One region of the Mucilaginibacter sp. P1_D10 genome, then DNA from elsewhere that is predicted to be linked to it. Evidence: riboswitches for the same ligand, from Rfam matches in the RefSeq annotation. Region 1 holds a riboswitch; each other region holds the start of a gene.
The links. A riboswitch is a leader RNA that binds a small molecule or an ion and turns the genes downstream of it on or off. The one in region 1 is predicted to bind S-adenosylmethionine.
Positions count from the first base shown of each region.

Region 2: linked by a shared signal. The riboswitch ahead of AC1DYT_RS18885 (cysteine desulfurase family protein) and the one ahead of metH (methionine synthase) in region 1 are both predicted to bind S-adenosylmethionine.
Region 3: linked by a shared signal. The riboswitch ahead of AC1DYT_RS26095 (TlpA family protein disulfide reductase) and the one ahead of metH (methionine synthase) in region 1 are both predicted to bind S-adenosylmethionine.
Region 4: linked by a shared signal. The riboswitch ahead of AC1DYT_RS02055 (peroxiredoxin) and the one ahead of metH (methionine synthase) in region 1 are both predicted to bind S-adenosylmethionine.

Region 1 is NZ_JBFUAP010000008.1:38,239-42,256, forward strand. It holds gene metH (methionine synthase) at 1-2,832, opposite strand, end outside; SAM riboswitch class I at 2,970-3,080, opposite strand; gene hflX (GTPase HflX) at 3,196-4,018, opposite strand, start outside.
Region 2 is NZ_JBFUAP010000012.1:27,288-31,305, reverse strand. It holds gene AC1DYT_RS18900 (triple tyrosine motif-containing protein) at 1-411, shown strand, start outside; gene AC1DYT_RS18895 (PIG-L family deacetylase) at 592-1,509, opposite strand; tRNA gene AC1DYT_RS18890 (tRNA-Cys) at 1,524-1,595, opposite strand; gene AC1DYT_RS18885 (cysteine desulfurase family protein) at 1,701-2,831, opposite strand; SAM riboswitch class I at 2,910-3,011, opposite strand; gene AC1DYT_RS18880 (S10 family peptidase) at 3,271-4,018, shown strand, end outside.
Region 3 is NZ_JBFUAP010000027.1:37,280-41,297, forward strand. It holds gene AC1DYT_RS26085 (cysteine desulfurase family protein) at 488-1,606, shown strand; tRNA gene AC1DYT_RS26090 (tRNA-Cys) at 1,615-1,686, shown strand; SAM riboswitch class I at 1,796-1,904, shown strand; gene AC1DYT_RS26095 (TlpA family protein disulfide reductase) at 2,002-2,574, shown strand; gene AC1DYT_RS26100 (SusC/RagA family TonB-linked outer membrane protein) at 2,891-4,018, shown strand, end outside.
Region 4 is NZ_JBFUAP010000001.1:463,563-467,580, reverse strand. It holds gene atpD (F0F1 ATP synthase subunit beta) at 1-269, shown strand, start outside; gene atpC (ATP synthase F1 subunit epsilon) at 399-647, shown strand; gene AC1DYT_RS02070 (hypothetical protein) at 778-1,026, opposite strand; gene AC1DYT_RS02065 (YybH family protein) at 1,060-1,488, opposite strand; gene AC1DYT_RS02060 (carbohydrate kinase family protein) at 1,774-2,649, shown strand; SAM riboswitch class I at 2,787-2,901, shown strand; gene AC1DYT_RS02055 (peroxiredoxin) at 3,049-3,684, shown strand; tRNA gene AC1DYT_RS02050 (tRNA-Cys) at 3,699-3,769, shown strand; gene AC1DYT_RS02045 (N-acetyltransferase family protein) at 3,904-4,018, shown strand, end outside.

The DNA of each region.
Region 1 (4,018 bases):
GGTGCCGGTAATGGCTGGTTTTGGCGCTACATCGCCATCCAGACTGATCTGGAATTTACCGGCGCGGGCTTCCTCTATGCTGATAAAACGTTTATCGTTCTTTTTATTGGCGTGGGCTTCGCGGGCTTTTTCGTATTCGTCTTTAATCCCTTGGATGTAGGCATCGCGGTTATCCCGGTTCATCAGGCTGCTGCAAACCGTTACGCTACGCGATGCATCCAAAACGTGAATAGCCGGACCTGAATAGTTTGGCGCAACCTTAACCGCCGCATGTATACGCGAGGTTGTTGCACCGCCGATAATCAGCGGGATGGTGAATCCTTGTCGCTCCATCTCTTTGGCAAAATGCACCATCTCATCCAGCGATGGGGTTATCAGGCCACTTAGCCCGATGATATCTACATCCTGCTTTTTTGCTTCCTCAATAATGCGCTGGGCTGGCACCATCACCCCAAGATCTATCACCTCGAAGTTGTTACAGGCCAGCACCACACCTACGATGTTTTTGCCGATATCGTGCACATCGCCTTTTACGGTGGCCATCAATATTTTGCCTGCATTGGCGCGACTGCCGCTGCTATCTTCACCTGCATCTATCACGCGCTGTTTTTCCAGTTCGATAAAAGGCAGCAGGTAAGCCACGGCCTTCTTCATCACACGGGCCGATTTTACCACCTGTGGCAGAAACATTTTTCCGGCACCGAACAAATCGCCCACCACGTTCATGCCATCCATCAGCGGGCCTTCAATCACCTCCAACGGCTTGGCAAATTTCTGTCGGGCTTCTTCCACATCTTCATCCAGGTATTCGATGATACCTTTTACAAGGGCATGCGACAAGCGCTGTTCCACCGGTTCTTTACGCCATTCCTCATCGCGTACGATCTCTTTGCCCTTACTTTTGATGGTATCGGCAAATTCAACAAGACGCTCGGTGGCGTCATCGCGGCGGTTAAGGAGTACGTCTTCTACCAGTTCCAATAAGTTTTTGGGGATCTGCTCGTAAACTTCCAGCATACCGGCGTTTACGATACCCATATCCAACCCGGCCTTAATGGCGTGGTATAGGAATGCCGAGTGCATGGCCTCGCGAACGGTGTTGTTCCCTCTAAAGGAGAACGATATATTACTTACCCCGCCGCTTACTTTGGCGTAAGGTAGGTTTTGTTTTATCCAGCGGGTAGCTTCAATAAAGTCTACTGCATAGTTGTTATGCTCTTCAAGCCCGGTTGCGACGGTCAGGATATTCGGGTCGAAAATAATATCCTGCGGCGGGAAACCTACCTCATCTACCAAAATACGGTAGCTGCGCTCACAGATTTCTTTACGACGCTCTAAGGAGTCGGCCTGGCCTGTTTCATCAAAAGCCATTACTACCGCAGCAGCGCCATAGCTTAATATTTTGCGGGCATATTCCTTAAACTTTTCTTCGCCTTCTTTCAGCGAGATGGAGTTTACGATACCCTTTCCCTGTAAGCATTTCAAGCCGGCTTCGATCACTGTCCATTTACTGGAGTCGATCATGATTGGCAGTTTGGCGATATCCGGTTCAGACGCCACGAGATTCAGGAATTTCACCATTACGGCCTCGGAATCGATCATCCCCTCATCCATGTTAATGTCGATCACCTGCGCGCCGCCTTCTACCTGCTGCAGGGCAACAGTTAGGGCAGCCTCGTAATCTTCGGCAAGGATGAGTTTAGAGAATTTTGGCGACCCAGTGATATTGGTACGCTCGCCGATGTTTACGAAGTTGGTTTCGGGTGTAAGGGTAACGGATTCTAAACCGCTCAAACGCAGGAATGGCGCAATCTCCGGCTTCTTTCGTGGCTGATGCCTGGCAGCTTTTTCGGCGATGCATTGAATATGATCTGGTGTGGTGCCGCAACAACCACCAACGATATTAACCAGCCCAGCCTTGATGAAATCATCAACCTGGTGGGCAGTTTCGTGCGGGGTTTCGTCGTAAGCGCCAAATTCGTTTGGCAAACCTGCGTTAGGGTAAGCGGAAATATAAACGCCTGCCTTTTCGGATAGTTCCTCCAAATGCGGCCTCATTTCGCGGGCACCCAAAGCGCAGTTCAAACCAACAGAAAGCAAGTTTGCGTGACTTATAGAATTCCAGAAAGCCTCCACCGTTTGGCCCGAAAGCGTGCGGCCCGATGCATCGGTAATGGTACCGGAGATCATCACGCCGCCGGTGTCCCTAAAAGCAGGGTAATCTTTGCCGGCTTCCTTGCATTCTTTTTTATAACGGTCGATGGCAAACAGGGCTGCCTTCGCGTTCAGGGTATCAAAAATGGTTTCTACCAGCAGCACGTCCGATCCGCCATCAACCAAACCACGTACCTGCTCGTAATAAGCCTCAGCCAAATCATCAAAAGTAACGGCACGGTAACCCGGGTCGTTTACGTCCGGTGAAAGTGATGCTGTGCGGTTTGTTGGCCCCACAGCACCTGCCACAAAGCGTGGCTTTGCCGGGTTTTTGGCCGTATATTCATCAGCTACTTCGCGGGCTATACGGGCACCTTCGTAGCTTAATTCATAATCAAGCTCTTCGAGGTGGTAATCCGCAAGCGATATCTTTTGTGTGCTGAAGGTATTGGTTTCGATAATATCCGCGCCGGCATCCAAATATTCGGCATGGATAGCCTTGATCACATCCGGGCGGGTGATGTTCAGCAGGTCGTTATTGCCTTTCAGGTCGGATGCATGATCGCGGAAACGCTCGCCGCGGAAATCCTCCTCGGTGAGTTCGTACCGCTGTATCATGGTGCCCATTGCCCCATCAATAACCAGGATGCGTTTTTCTAGTTCTTTTCTAATGTCCATTGTAAACAGTTGGCAGTTGCCGGTTAGCAGTAGGCAGTTATGAAATTTACCGCATAGCAAAACTGCTAACTGTAAACTGATTACTGCAAACTGGTATATAGCTTATCTCGAAAAGTCAGGGTATAAAAAATGACTTTCGCTTATCTTTCCTAACCGATTTTCTCCCGGTTAAGTAGAATGTAGCACCTTGTAAGCACAGGTTGCCAAGACATCGCAGGGTCTAATCCCTCCGCCTTTCTCCATAAGCATTACAAATATGAATATTAATGTTGTAATGTGCAAGGCTGCGCAAGTATGGGGAGATAAAGTTGCCCTACGGCAACTTTATCTCCCCGGAAGGCCGATGAAATGGCCGTTTTGGGGTTAATACAGCAAATGATCGTAGGGGTATCGTTCCGTATGCATCGTTTTTACGGCATCGTAAAGCATGGTGCGGAACTCTTCCAGGTTTTCTTTTTGGGTGGCCGAAATAAATATCGCAGGCGCATTGTTCTTGGCCATCCAACTGTGGTTGAAATCGTCCATCGTAAGTGGGGTATCCTTGATGTCGATATTATGGTCGGCAGGGTTAAAGGCATCGATCTTATTGAACACCGTGATAGTTTTTTTATCCAGCACCTTCAAATCCTTCAGCGTTTCGTTTACGGTACGTATCTGGTCCTCAAACGTCGGGTGCGAAATATCTACCACGTGTATCAATATATCCGCCTCGCGCACCTCATCCAGGGTAGATTTAAAGCACTCTACCAAATGATGTGGCAGCTTGCGGATGAATCCTACGGTATCTGATAGTAAAAACGGCACATTCTCTATCACCACTTTGCGCACGGTAGTATCCAGCGTGGCAAACAGCTTGTTTTCGGCAAAAACTTCAGATTTTGCCAGCATATTCATGATGGTCGACTTACCTACATTGGTATAACCTACCAAAGCCACGCGTATTAAAGCCTGGCGGTTCTTGCGCTGGGTTTCGTTCTGTCGGTCGATAAGCTTTAGGCGCTCTTTCAGCAGGGAAATCTTATTCAGGATTAAACGCCTGTCGGTCTCTATCTGGCTCTCGCCCGGGCCACGCATACCAATACCGCCCTTTTGGCGCTCTAAGTGCGTCCATAAACGTGTTAAGCGTGGCAGTAAATATTGCAGCTGAGCGAGCTCAACCTGGGTTTTGGCTTGCGCCGTTTGTGCG
Region 2 (4,018 bases), on a different contig from region 1:
CTGGTGCAGCAAAAGGAATTCCTGACAAAGGTGCGCGAAGAGTTGTTGCGCCTGCAAAAACAAGGAAAAGACACCGTGGAGGTGGCCGAAATCAAAAAGATACAGCGCATGCTTACCGAAGAAGATAAGCTTAACGAACAATGGGAGCAATTCTCTATCCATTTCGATAGGGTGCATGCGGGCTTTTTATCCTTGCTTAAGGATCGCTACAGCACCATCAACCAACAGGAACTGAAGCTTTGCGCCTACCTCATCATGAACTTATCGAGTAAGGAGATAGCCCAACTGATGGCCATATCCGTGCGCGGGGTAGAAGTGAGCCGCTATCGCCTGCGCAAAAAATTACAGATTCCTACCGAGATGAACCTCTTCGAATTCCTGTTCAACATCCAGCGGGAACTGATGAAATAGCGGGGTGCCATTCTTTTGAATCAGCAAAATAACCTGCTAAAATTTGCGTGTTTTTTGATCAATAGCGCGAAAAAAGGTACAAAGTTGCCATTACAGTGACGTGTTTTAGGCACTTGCGCAAATGCTTCAGCGCAATGGTTAACTCATTTTCCACGTTGTGTTTGGAGATGCCCACAAATGTCAATAGGTGGTTTTAGCCAAAGCCGGTGGCGGAGTTTTTAAGACTTCGAACAAGCCCCTGCACCAATCAAGGCCGGCTGGGGTATTCAGGCTAAAACTCCAAAACTCTTCCAGGTCGCCAACGTTCATCGTCATTTGGGTGTACCCCTGCGATTTATGTTCGGCAATTTCCCAGTTAGCAATTACCTTATAGTTCACCCGGTTCATGTAGCTGAAACATTGCGTGCGGTCGATAAAAAAGCTGGGGGTGTCGGCAGTTGTATGGCAGAGGGTGTATTTCCCATCGTTGCCGAAGCTTGGCACCCTACTGCCTTTATCGCGGGTAGCTACTGCCAATACTACCGGCCTGTTGTTGGCGGGGAGGCTATTAACAACTTCCAATGCCAGTAGGGTAGCAGCTTTATGCGCGCCGTGCGTTTGGGCCACGGGCAAAAGGGTAAGCACAATATCGTAACGATTTTTGTTTAGGACGGTAAGCAAGGCCTTTTTCACGTAGGGCACGTTCCAGCTGGTGTCTATTGGTTCCCGTTCGTTCAGGGTAAAATGTGCATCGGGCTGGTTGAGGAAATAGTAACGATGGACGCCAATAATGCGCCCTGCGTTTTTAAGTTCCTGTTTTCGGATGGCGGGCAGCTTTCGGCGGCCTACCTGCTCATTGGTAAGGCTTATATTATAATAAGCCTCGGCAAGGGTGGAGTATTTATAGCCCGCCTCGCCATTGGTGATAACCGCAATATCTACCAGGCCGTGGTGTTCTTTAGCTATTTTGTATAGGGTAACGGCCATTTCGCTCTCATCATCGGGGTGTGCAATCACCACCAGTACCCGTGCGGGCGTATCAGGCACGCAACCACGCGCAGTGGCCGCAGAGCATATAATAAGGACGGCCAACAAGATATATAAATAGCTTAATTTCATTTTTTAATTATGGGAGGTGTGAGGATGGGTTCGAACCATCGTAAGGAGTTTTGCAGGCTCCCGCCTAACCACTCGGCCACTCCACCTTGTTTTTGTTGTGTACTCGGAACAACCCGTATATGTTTTTGCCGTGCACCCTGTTCTTATCAATAAAAAACTGACAGGAAACGGGACTGGCCGGCTTTGCGCAATTATGCCGCAATCAGCTGATAAATAGCCGCAAGTTTACCGGCGGCATAATTTATCTCTTCCGGGGTGTTGAATTTGCTAAAAGAGAATCGGATGGTATCTCTACCCGCTTCAACGCCGAGCGCACGAAGCACGTGCGACGATGAGCCACTGCTGCAGGCACTCCCGCCCGATACAGATATGCCATACTCGTCCAAACATCGGAGCAGGTCGGGGTTTAACGATGGCACATTGATGCTGAGTACGGTATATAAGCTTTTATCCGCAATGGCCGAATTTCCGTTGAAATTTACGCCCCGCAGCGTTTCGGTAAGCCCGGCAATCAGCTGGTCTTTCAATTGCTGTATGTATTGCCGGTGCTCGTTTATATCGGCATAGGCCAGTTGCAATGCTTTGGTAAGGCCGATTATACCGGGGATGTTTTCTGTGCCTGCACGCAACGCTCTTTCCTGGCCGCCGCCGTGTAGTAATTTGGCCGGCCTTAGGCCCTGCCGACAATATAAAAAGCCTATACCTTTTGGCCCGTGGAATTTGTGGGCAGAGGCAGCCAGGAAATGAACTTTAAGCTTGCTTACATCGTGCCGGTAATGGCCTATGGTTTGCACCGTATCGGTATGGAAAAGCGCATCGTGTTTTTCGCAGATGTTGCCTATCTGTTCAATATCGTTAAGATTGCCAATTTCGTTGTTGGCGTGCATTACCGATACCAGGCTGCGCGGGTTGGTGCTTAGTAAATATGCTAAATGACTAAGATCCAGGTTTCCTTTTTCGTCATGAGCGATGAAGCTTACCGATATTTCGCCGGTTTTTTTGAGGTGCTCCAGCAAACTTAACACGGCATGATGCTCGAACCTTGTGGTAATTACATGCTTTACGCCGGCGTTGCGTACGGCCGTTAATATGGCAGTATTATCGGCTTCGGTGCCGCCCGATGTAAAAATGATTTCGTTTGGCGAAGCATTGAGCAAACCGGCAATGGTTTTTCGGCAGCTTTCGATAGCTTGTTTTGCTTCGCGACCGTGCTGATGATGCGATGATGGGTTGCCGAAATGATTGAGCAGATATGGCGTCATGGCTTCAAACACTTGTTTATCAAGTGGGGTGGTAGCGGCGTTGTCGAGGTAAACTTTCATGGTAATTTAATTAAATTTTGATTTAAACAGGCCAGAAAGCGAGGTGAGATTTACCGCTTAACAAGTTGAAAACTTGCACTCTTATCTTTCTCCTGTTTTGGCAGGAGTTGGAATTAGCACCTTAAATAATAGGTTGCCAAGACGTCATAGGGCCATTCCCTCGGTCTTTCTGGATAAGTTTAAAAGAACGTTTCGATGCAAATGTAAATAAATTCTATTAATCCCATAGAAATTATAGAAAAAATTTGAGAAAACGAAATTTACCATTACATTTGCAGCATCCGCAATTAGCGGTACTGTGTTTTATAATGATAACCCAAGGTTTAAATAATCAATTTTTAATGCGAATGCCCATGCCTCAGATGGGTATGTGCAGCTGTTGTTGCTAACCTCCCAAGCACAAACAAGCTCAGTTTATTAAAAATATTATTTGCCTCCCATGTTACCTTCTTCTTTTACTGTTACAATCAACCTGCGTTTTGTTGCCACTATTTTGCTGGCCGGCACTATTGCTTTACTTTCTACTTCCTGGTCTGAATTTGCCCACCGCCCGTCTGAAGATGTTGCGGCGGGGCCTGCGGCCTTTAGCACTGCGGTAACTTCGCATACCATAGCCTTAAATGGCAAAAAGCTGGCTTATAGGGCAAAGGCGGGATACCTGGGTATAGGTCATTCGAAAGGCCGTGCTGCGGCTAATGTTTTTTACGTGGCCTACAGCCTTGATAATAACGTTAGTGCTGCAAAACGCCCCATTACCTTTGTGTTTAACGGCGGGCCCGGTTCCTCTGCGCTATGGTTGCATATGGGTTCGTTTGGGCCGGTGCGCATTAACGGGCGCGGGAAGGTTGAAGGCAACAGCAATACCTGGCTTGGTTTTACCGACCTGGTATTTATAGATCCTGTTGGTACCGGCTACAGCCGTGCCACCGACGGTACCGATGCCCGCAAGTTTTATGGCTATAAAGAAGATGTCGGTTCTATCGCCGAATTCATACGCGCCTACCTGGCAGATAACGGCCGTGAAAACGATGCGGTTTTTTTGGCCGGAGAGAGCTACGGCGGCCTGCGAGCTGTGGGCCTGGCCGAAAGCCTGCAGGCCACCGGCGGGGTAAAGCTTGCCGGCATAACGCTTATTTCGCCCGCGCTTAATTACCAGTTGATTAGTTTTAAGGAGGGTAACGAGACAC
Region 3 (4,018 bases), on a different contig from region 1:
TATTCGAAAACAATGCCGAAACTTGATTCGTGATAAGAATGATGCCCTTATCTTCTCCTTCCGGGCCACTTACAACCTGCGGTGGACCTAATTGTTGCTCATATCCTGCTCCCAATTTCTATTCGGCGCAAAAAAAAGAAAGAGTTCCTGATGGGCAGGAACTCTTTACAACCAATTATAAACCTGAATGAAGAGAAAGTTCTTTAAAGAGCTAAAAGACACTTAAACAATTTCAAAAAAACCTTACACCGCAAATATAAAATATATTCTACTATTTCTATGGGAATTATAGAATTAATTCTACTTTTGTCTCGCTAAGTATTTACTGATTTTATTAATTGTTGGTTAAACCATAGCATCTTTGTCCGCAAGGATGCTCTTTAAACTGCTACCATGAAACTGCGCCTGTATTGTTGTTGCTGAAAAATCAAGCTTTTAGCCGCCCCGGCTTTTAATTAATAACATCGTTTTATTCTATTTCAGTATTATGGGTATTTACCTCGACAATGCATCCTCTACTCCCATCCATCCGGATGTTTTCAGCGCTATGGCGCCTTATATATTAGAACACTTTGGCAATGCAAGCGCAAACAATGCATATGGCCGAAAAGCAAAAGAAGCTATTGAAAATAGCCGGAGTACAATAGCAGCATTATTGAAAGTGCCTGCGGAAACAATCGTTTTTACATCAAACGGTACCGAAGCAAACAATATGGCACTGGCTACCGCCATTGCCGGGCAAGGCATCGATCATATCATTACCACGCCTTTTGAGCACGGCGCTATTTTGCAAACCATGGGTGTGCTGCAAAAGAAACATAATGCAAGGATAAGTTATTTGAATACAGACAGGATTGGCCGGCCCGACCTTAACCACCTCGAATACCTGTTACGTACCAATACGCGCAACCTGGTATCGGTAATACACGCCAATGCCATTACCGGGTTGGTTAACCCGATAGCAGACATTGCCGAACTCGGGCACCGCTATGGCGCAACCGTCCATTCAGACACGATACAAACCCTTGGCAACTATGCCCTTTATCCCGAAAGGTTGAAGCTTGATTTTGCATCTGCCTCGGCAAATAAATTCCACGGGCCTTTAGGTGCGGGGATTTTAGTTAACCGCAGCGGCAAGCGCATTAGCAAACTCGTTTACGGCAACAGCCCGGAACAGCAAACAGGTACCGAAAACGTAGCGGCAATTGTTGGGCTTGCAAAAGCTCTGGAAATAGCCTACTGGGATATTGAGGATAAAATCAATTATATCAAGGCCCTAAAAATAAGGATGATCACAAAACTGCAGGCATTGGTACCGGGTGTGCGGATAAACGGCGGCAAACCCGAAGAGAACCTTGCTACAATCTTAAGTGCCAGCTTCCCTGATTGGGGCGGGCGGCCTTTGAGCAACCACCTGGACGACATCGATATTATCGTTTCGGGCGGTTCCGACTATACTGCACAATCAGCCCCGGTATTCAAAGGCCTGGGCATAGCAACGGACATGGAAACCATCAGGTTTTCGTTCAGTTACAAAAACACGTTAACCGAGATTGATGAAGTAGTGGAAAACCTGGCTACTCAACTGAAATCGGTGGCCGCCTAAATTACTATGGTGGAGTGGCCGAGTGGTTAGGCGGGGGTCTGCAAAACCTCAAACGGCGGTTCGATCCCGCCCTCACACCTCAAAAACATAAACGCAGATTAACAAAAAAAATCGATATGACAATTAAATTATATAAAGCCCATGGGTATAGTAGAATTAATTCTATATTTGCATCGTAATCGTTCTTAATAATTATCAAGAAAGACTGAGGGAAAGGCCCGATGATGTCTTAGCAACCTGTACGCCATAGGTATAAAGGTGCTAATTCCTGTCTGCAGCAATGCAGAAAAGATAATGTCCGCAAAATTATTTGCAATACCTGTAAAAGGTGTTCATTACGTCATCCTCCCTCTTCCCGTCTTCTTGCCGTTATTCGGGGCACAACACATCAACACATGAAAAATAAATACTTATTATTAACAGGAATTCTGCTGTTATCTGCACTTTTTGTAAGTGCACAATCTGTAACGCCGGCAACCCCTGCGGCAGATGCCGACCGCGGTTACATCGTTAAAACCGGCGACCCTGCCCCTGTAGATTTTGAACTGCGACTTACCGACGGCACAAAAACCTCACTAGCACAGCTTAAGGGCAAAATCGTTATCCTGCAGTTTACAGCAAGCTGGTGCAGCGTATGCCGGGAAGAAATGCCTCATTTGGAAAAAGAAGTGTGGCAGGCCTATAAAGACAAAGGCGTTATCCTGATAGGGGTTGACCGCGACGAACCCCTGGAAAAGGTAACCGCCTTTCAAAAAGTAATGAACGTCAGCTATCCGCTGGCGTTAGATCCGGGTGCTGATATCTTCGGGCGGTTTGCTAATAAGAAAAGCGGCGTAACCCGCAACGTGGTGATAGACCGCGACGGTCGGATAGCCTACTTAACCCGCTTATACGATCCGCAGGAATTTGCCGGCATGCTGAAAGCCATTGACGGCCTTGTAAATAAACCTGTTGTTGCCCTTAATTAATCCTTAAATAGAATTAACACAATCCATACCATATGAACACCTCTACTATCAGCCCCTACCGAAGTCCCCGGTTTAACAATCAAACCCTACATTTTAACAGCCTGATGGCTAGCTATCTCTCTTCTATGTGTTGTTATTGCTAATCCTTCAGCAAGGTTCCCGGCATAAGCCACCGCTTTAAAGCCTTCGGAGTAAATCAGCTTTTCATTCTTTACAAATTCAACAAGCCAGCTGGTATTGCACCTTTTGTGTAAGCCATAGCGCGAGCTGCATGCATTCGTATTGATATTTTTTTTGACCTATTCATTAACAAATCATGTTTAAAAATTACAAATCGTTACTGGCAATTGTATTGCTATTATTCACCCTGCAGCAGGCAAACGCCCAGTCTGTAAAAATAAGCGGCGTAGTGACCGCCAAATCCGACGGGCAGCCCCTACCCGGCGTAACCATCGGCGTAAAAGGTATAACAACCGGCACCCAAACCGATTTTCAGGGTAAGTTTACCATCCCGGCAAACGCCAACGACATATTACGGATCTCTTATATCGGCTTCAATACAATCGAAGTTCCTGTTAACAATACAGGCGAACCACTAAAGATAGTGTTGGAAGAAGCGCCGAATTCATTGAACGAAGTGGTTGTGACGGCACTAAACATATCGAAAGATAAAAAATCATTGGGCTACGCCGTACAGGGGCTTAAATCGAGGGATATTGCTGAGGCTAAAGAGAGCAACCTCATTAACGCGCTATCGGGCAAAATAGCGGGGGTAAACGTTACCGGTAGCCAGGGCGATATGGGTTCATCGCGTATCGTTATCCGTGGCGAAACATCGGTATCGGGCAATAACCAGCCGCTGTTTGTAGTAGATGGCGTTATTGTAGATAACTCCCAGTTCCAGGGCACTAACGGCTCAAGGGATTTCGCCAACGCTATTTCCGATTTGAATTCAGAAGATATCGAATCTATCAGCGTGCTGAAAGGGCCAAACGCAGCCGCCCTTTACGGTTACCGTGCTGCGGCGGGCGTTATCCTCATCAAAACCAAAACCGGCAAAGGTGCCAAGGGAGCAGGTATTACCCTCAATTCAAACACCTCTTTTGCTACCCTCAAGGTATTCCCCGATTATCAGAACGAATATGGCCAGGGCTCAAACGGGAAATTCAGCTACGTTAATGGTGCTGGTGCAGGCGTAAACGACGGTGTAGACGAAAGCTGGGGGCCTGCATTGAACGGTCAGTTAATTCCTCAGTTCTTTTCAAACGGGCAGCCTGCGCCTTTCGTAGCACATCCAAACAACGTGCGCGATTTCTTTAGAACAGGCGTTACGCTCAACAACGGTGTTGCTTTAGCAGGCAGCAGCGATAAATTCGACTACCGTTTATCTTACAATAACCTGCATCAAACGGGCGTGGTGCCCAATTCTTCGCAGGGCAGGAAC
Region 4 (4,018 bases), on a different contig from region 1:
TAGGTATGGACGAGCTTTCTGAGGAAGATAAGTTAACCGTATCGCGCGCACGCCGTGTTCAGCGTTTCCTTTCTCAGCCATTCTTCGTGGCAGAGCAGTTCACCGGTTTACAAGGTGTATTGGTTGATATCAAAGATACCATCAAAGGTTTCAACATGATTATGGATGGCGAAGTAGATGAATACCCAGAGGCAGCATTCAACCTTGTGGGCAGCATTGAAGACGCTATTGAAAAAGGCAAGAAATTATTGGCAGAAGCTAATAATTAAGATATGAGATTTGAGATATGAGATTTGAGACAGCTCAAATTTCATATCTCATGTTAAAACGGAGAGGTTGTAGGTTTGACAATGAGTTAATCTCATATCTCACATCTCACATCTCAAATCTAAAAGAACATGACATTAGAAATCCTTACTCCTGATAAAAAAGTTTTCGAAGGCGAAGCTACTTCGGTAAGCCTGCCTGGTACTTTAGGTTCTTTCGAGATCCTGAATAACCATGCGCCTATCATCTCTACCCTTAACGACGGCAAGCTGGTTGTAAGGGAAGGCGGTAAAGAAGATACCTTTTTTATTAAAGGCGGCGTGGTGGAAGCTTTAAACAATAAAGTAACCGTACTGGCAGAAGGCATTACCCACAAGTAACAGCTTTTTGTACGATATTGAAGAGGCCCGAGCAGCGATGTTCGGGCCTCTTTTGTGAGTATCAGTGCTGCCATCCAGCATTCTAAGAATCATAAATGTCACCTACAGAGGGCATCTGCTTTTTCTGGAATTACACCAGCGCGTAAATTGCCAATAGCAATAGAACGAACATCAACCCTGCCATTTGCTGTCCTGCCCGCTCCATGCCTTTTTTGAATTCATCCTCCTTGTCATACTCCATATAGTAAATATTTCTGAAAGAATAGGCTTTTGCCTCCGGGTGGGTTATTTGCTTGAAGTATCCCAATGTAAAAAGCACGCAAACACCTATAAGCCTAAAGAGGCCTGCTATCCAGCTATCTAAAATCAGGTGTAGCATACTGTCAGTATTATTGAATGATTGCCATCTTTATCAACTCGTATGGTCACACACAATCTTCCACTGACCATCAATCTTTCTGAACCACAGGGTAAAATAACCTCCTGGTGCGTCTTTCTCTCGTTTGAGGCTCCAGGCGCCCATTACAAAGGCATCGTTCTTGCCCAGCAGTTCTATTTTATCTAACCTAAAGGTAAGCTCGCCCATGGCGGCTTTATCCGGGTAGCCTTTTTTATAATTATCCAGGGTAACCTGCCAGCCGTAAGCCGGCCCACGCTTGCCGATGAACATTAGTGAATCAGACTTCCAGTAGCCTTGCATAAAGCCCTCCAAGTCGCCTTTGCTCCAGGCGATTTGCTGGTCGGCCATGAGTTTTGCTATGGCTTGCTTGTCTTTGTCTTGCGCTATAGCGAAGCAGGAACACAGAAGCAGGAGAAAAGAGAAGAGAATTTGCTTTTTCATTCAACTAATATAACGCTTCCGAACCATGATTAAAAGATAACACGATTAAAGGATTTAAGGATTAACAGGATTAAAATCAATCCAGCTATCCTTTTCTGAACCATGATTTGCCTGTTTAAAGGATACCCCGATAATATTTCGCAATTGGAATAGTCCTATAATCCGGTAATCAAGCAAATCATGGTTCAGACAATTAAAAAAATCCTGTCAAATCCTTCAATCGCTAAATCGTGTCAAAAAATATTTTAGCTTTATCCTTTCATCAATCAGCTCAAAAACCAATTTATGAACAAACAAATCTTGTGCTTCGGCGAAGTTTTATGGGATGCCTTTGGCGATGTTAAAAAAGCGGGCGGCGCGCCCATGAACGTAGCTCGCCACCTGGTGCAGCAGGGCAACAATGTATTGTTTGCCAGCAGCGTAGGTACCGACGCGTCCGGTGTGGAGCTCACCGGCTTCCTGCAGGAGAACGGCCTTCACAGCGAGTTGATACAGCGCGACGAAAAGCTGCCTACCTGTGAAGTAACTGTACAACTGGATGAAAATAACACCGCCACGTACATTATACCGCAACCTGTATCCTGGGATAATATAGGCTTTACCGAACCTTTAGAAGCTACATCAAAAAAAGTAGGCGCCATCGTTTTTGGCAGCCTGGCCTGCCGCGAGCAAGCTTCTTTCGAAACCCTGCTAAACGTGCTTGATGAAAGCGACGCGCTTAAAATATTCGATGTGAACCTGCGCCCGCCACATTTTACCATGAACACCATCGAAACGCTGGCTGCCCGTGCCGACGTAATAAAGATGAACGAAGAAGAAGCTGAGTTGCTTATACACGGCAGCAGCGGCGACCTGAAACAAAAGATAGAAGAGTTCCAAAGCAAGTTCCACACCAAAATCATCTGCGTAACCCGCGGCGAGCATGGTGCCATCATTTGGAACGATTACCAATATTACGAGCACCCCGGTTGCAAAGTTTGCGTGGTGGATACTGTTGGCGCGGGCGATTCGTTCCTGGCAACGTTTATTACGGGCTTGCTTAACGGCACCCCCATGCAAGCCCTGCTGGAAAAATCCTGCGCGGTAGGCGCTTATGTAACCACCCAGCGCGGCGCTAACCCGGTTTATAATGTTGATGAAGTGGTGGCACAGTTTTCATAACGTGTGGGCTTGATACAATATAAGTCATTTTATATTTTGATTTTCAGTTAGTTACAGATTTATCTGAGATAAATAATAAAATCTATAGGAATTGTAGTTTTTATACCTACTTTTGTGATGTAATCGTTCTTTAAAAATACTTATCCAGAAAGACAGAGGGAAAGGCCCTATGATGTCTTAGCAACCTGTACCGGCTTCGCGCCTGGTGTAAGGTGCTAATTCCTGCTCCGCCAATGCGGAGACAGATAAGCTGATTTAAAAGACAAACGGCGTTCGTAATGATGCCGTTATCTGCCGGCGGCTCCCCTTTCTTCCTCAAATTTTATTGGATAAGTTTTACTATTGATTAACCGATAGCGTAATATTGCTATAAAAATATTAAAATTAAAACTTACAACTATGAGCTTACGAATTGGCGATGAGGCCCCAAACTTTAAAGCACAAACATCCCTTGGCGACATTGATTTTTACGAATACCTGGGCGATAGCTGGGGCGTATTATTCTCCCACCCTGCAGATTACACCCCTGTTTGCACAACCGAACTAGGCAAAACGGCTTCCCTGAAGGATGAGTTCGAGAAGCGAAACGTAAAGGTTATTGCGCTGAGCACGGATAACACCGAATCGCACAAGGGGTGGATAAACGATATCAACGAAACCCAGGGCGTGGAAGTAACCTTCCCAATTATTGGCGACGAAAGCCGCGAGATATCCCTCGCTTATGACATGATACACCCCAACGCATCGCTTACGGCTACCGTGCGCTCGTTGTTCATCATCGGCCCCGATAAAAAGATAAAACTGATCATCAGCTACCCCGCATCAACCGGCCGCAACTTCCAGGAGATACTGCGCGTGATCGATTCATTGCAGCTTACTGCTTACCACAGTGTAGCCACCCCGGCCGATTGGAAAGACGGCGAGCAGGTAGTGGTGCTGCCATCCATCAAAACAGAGGATATCCCAGCCAAGTTCCCCAAGGGCTTTGTAGAGGTGAAACCCTACTTACGCTTAACACCACAGCCGAATAAATAACAGGAAAAGCATAAAGTCGCGTGGCCGAGAGGATAGGCATAGGTCTGCAAAACCTTCAACGGTAGTTCGAATCTACCCGCGGCGTCAAATAAAAAGTGGCTAATTTAATTTTCAGAAAGCGACGGGCTGGGGAGCCTGTCGCTTTTTTATGTTTGCCTCGCCAAACTTGATTTAAAGCTGGCAATACCCAAAATTGAAGCATCGGTAACACACCAAACCATGGCAATAGAAATACGCAAAGCTACACCCGCAGATGATGACGGCATCTGGGAGATATTTTCGACCGTAATAAAATCCGGCGATACCTACGCGTTTGACCCGGCAACCACACGCA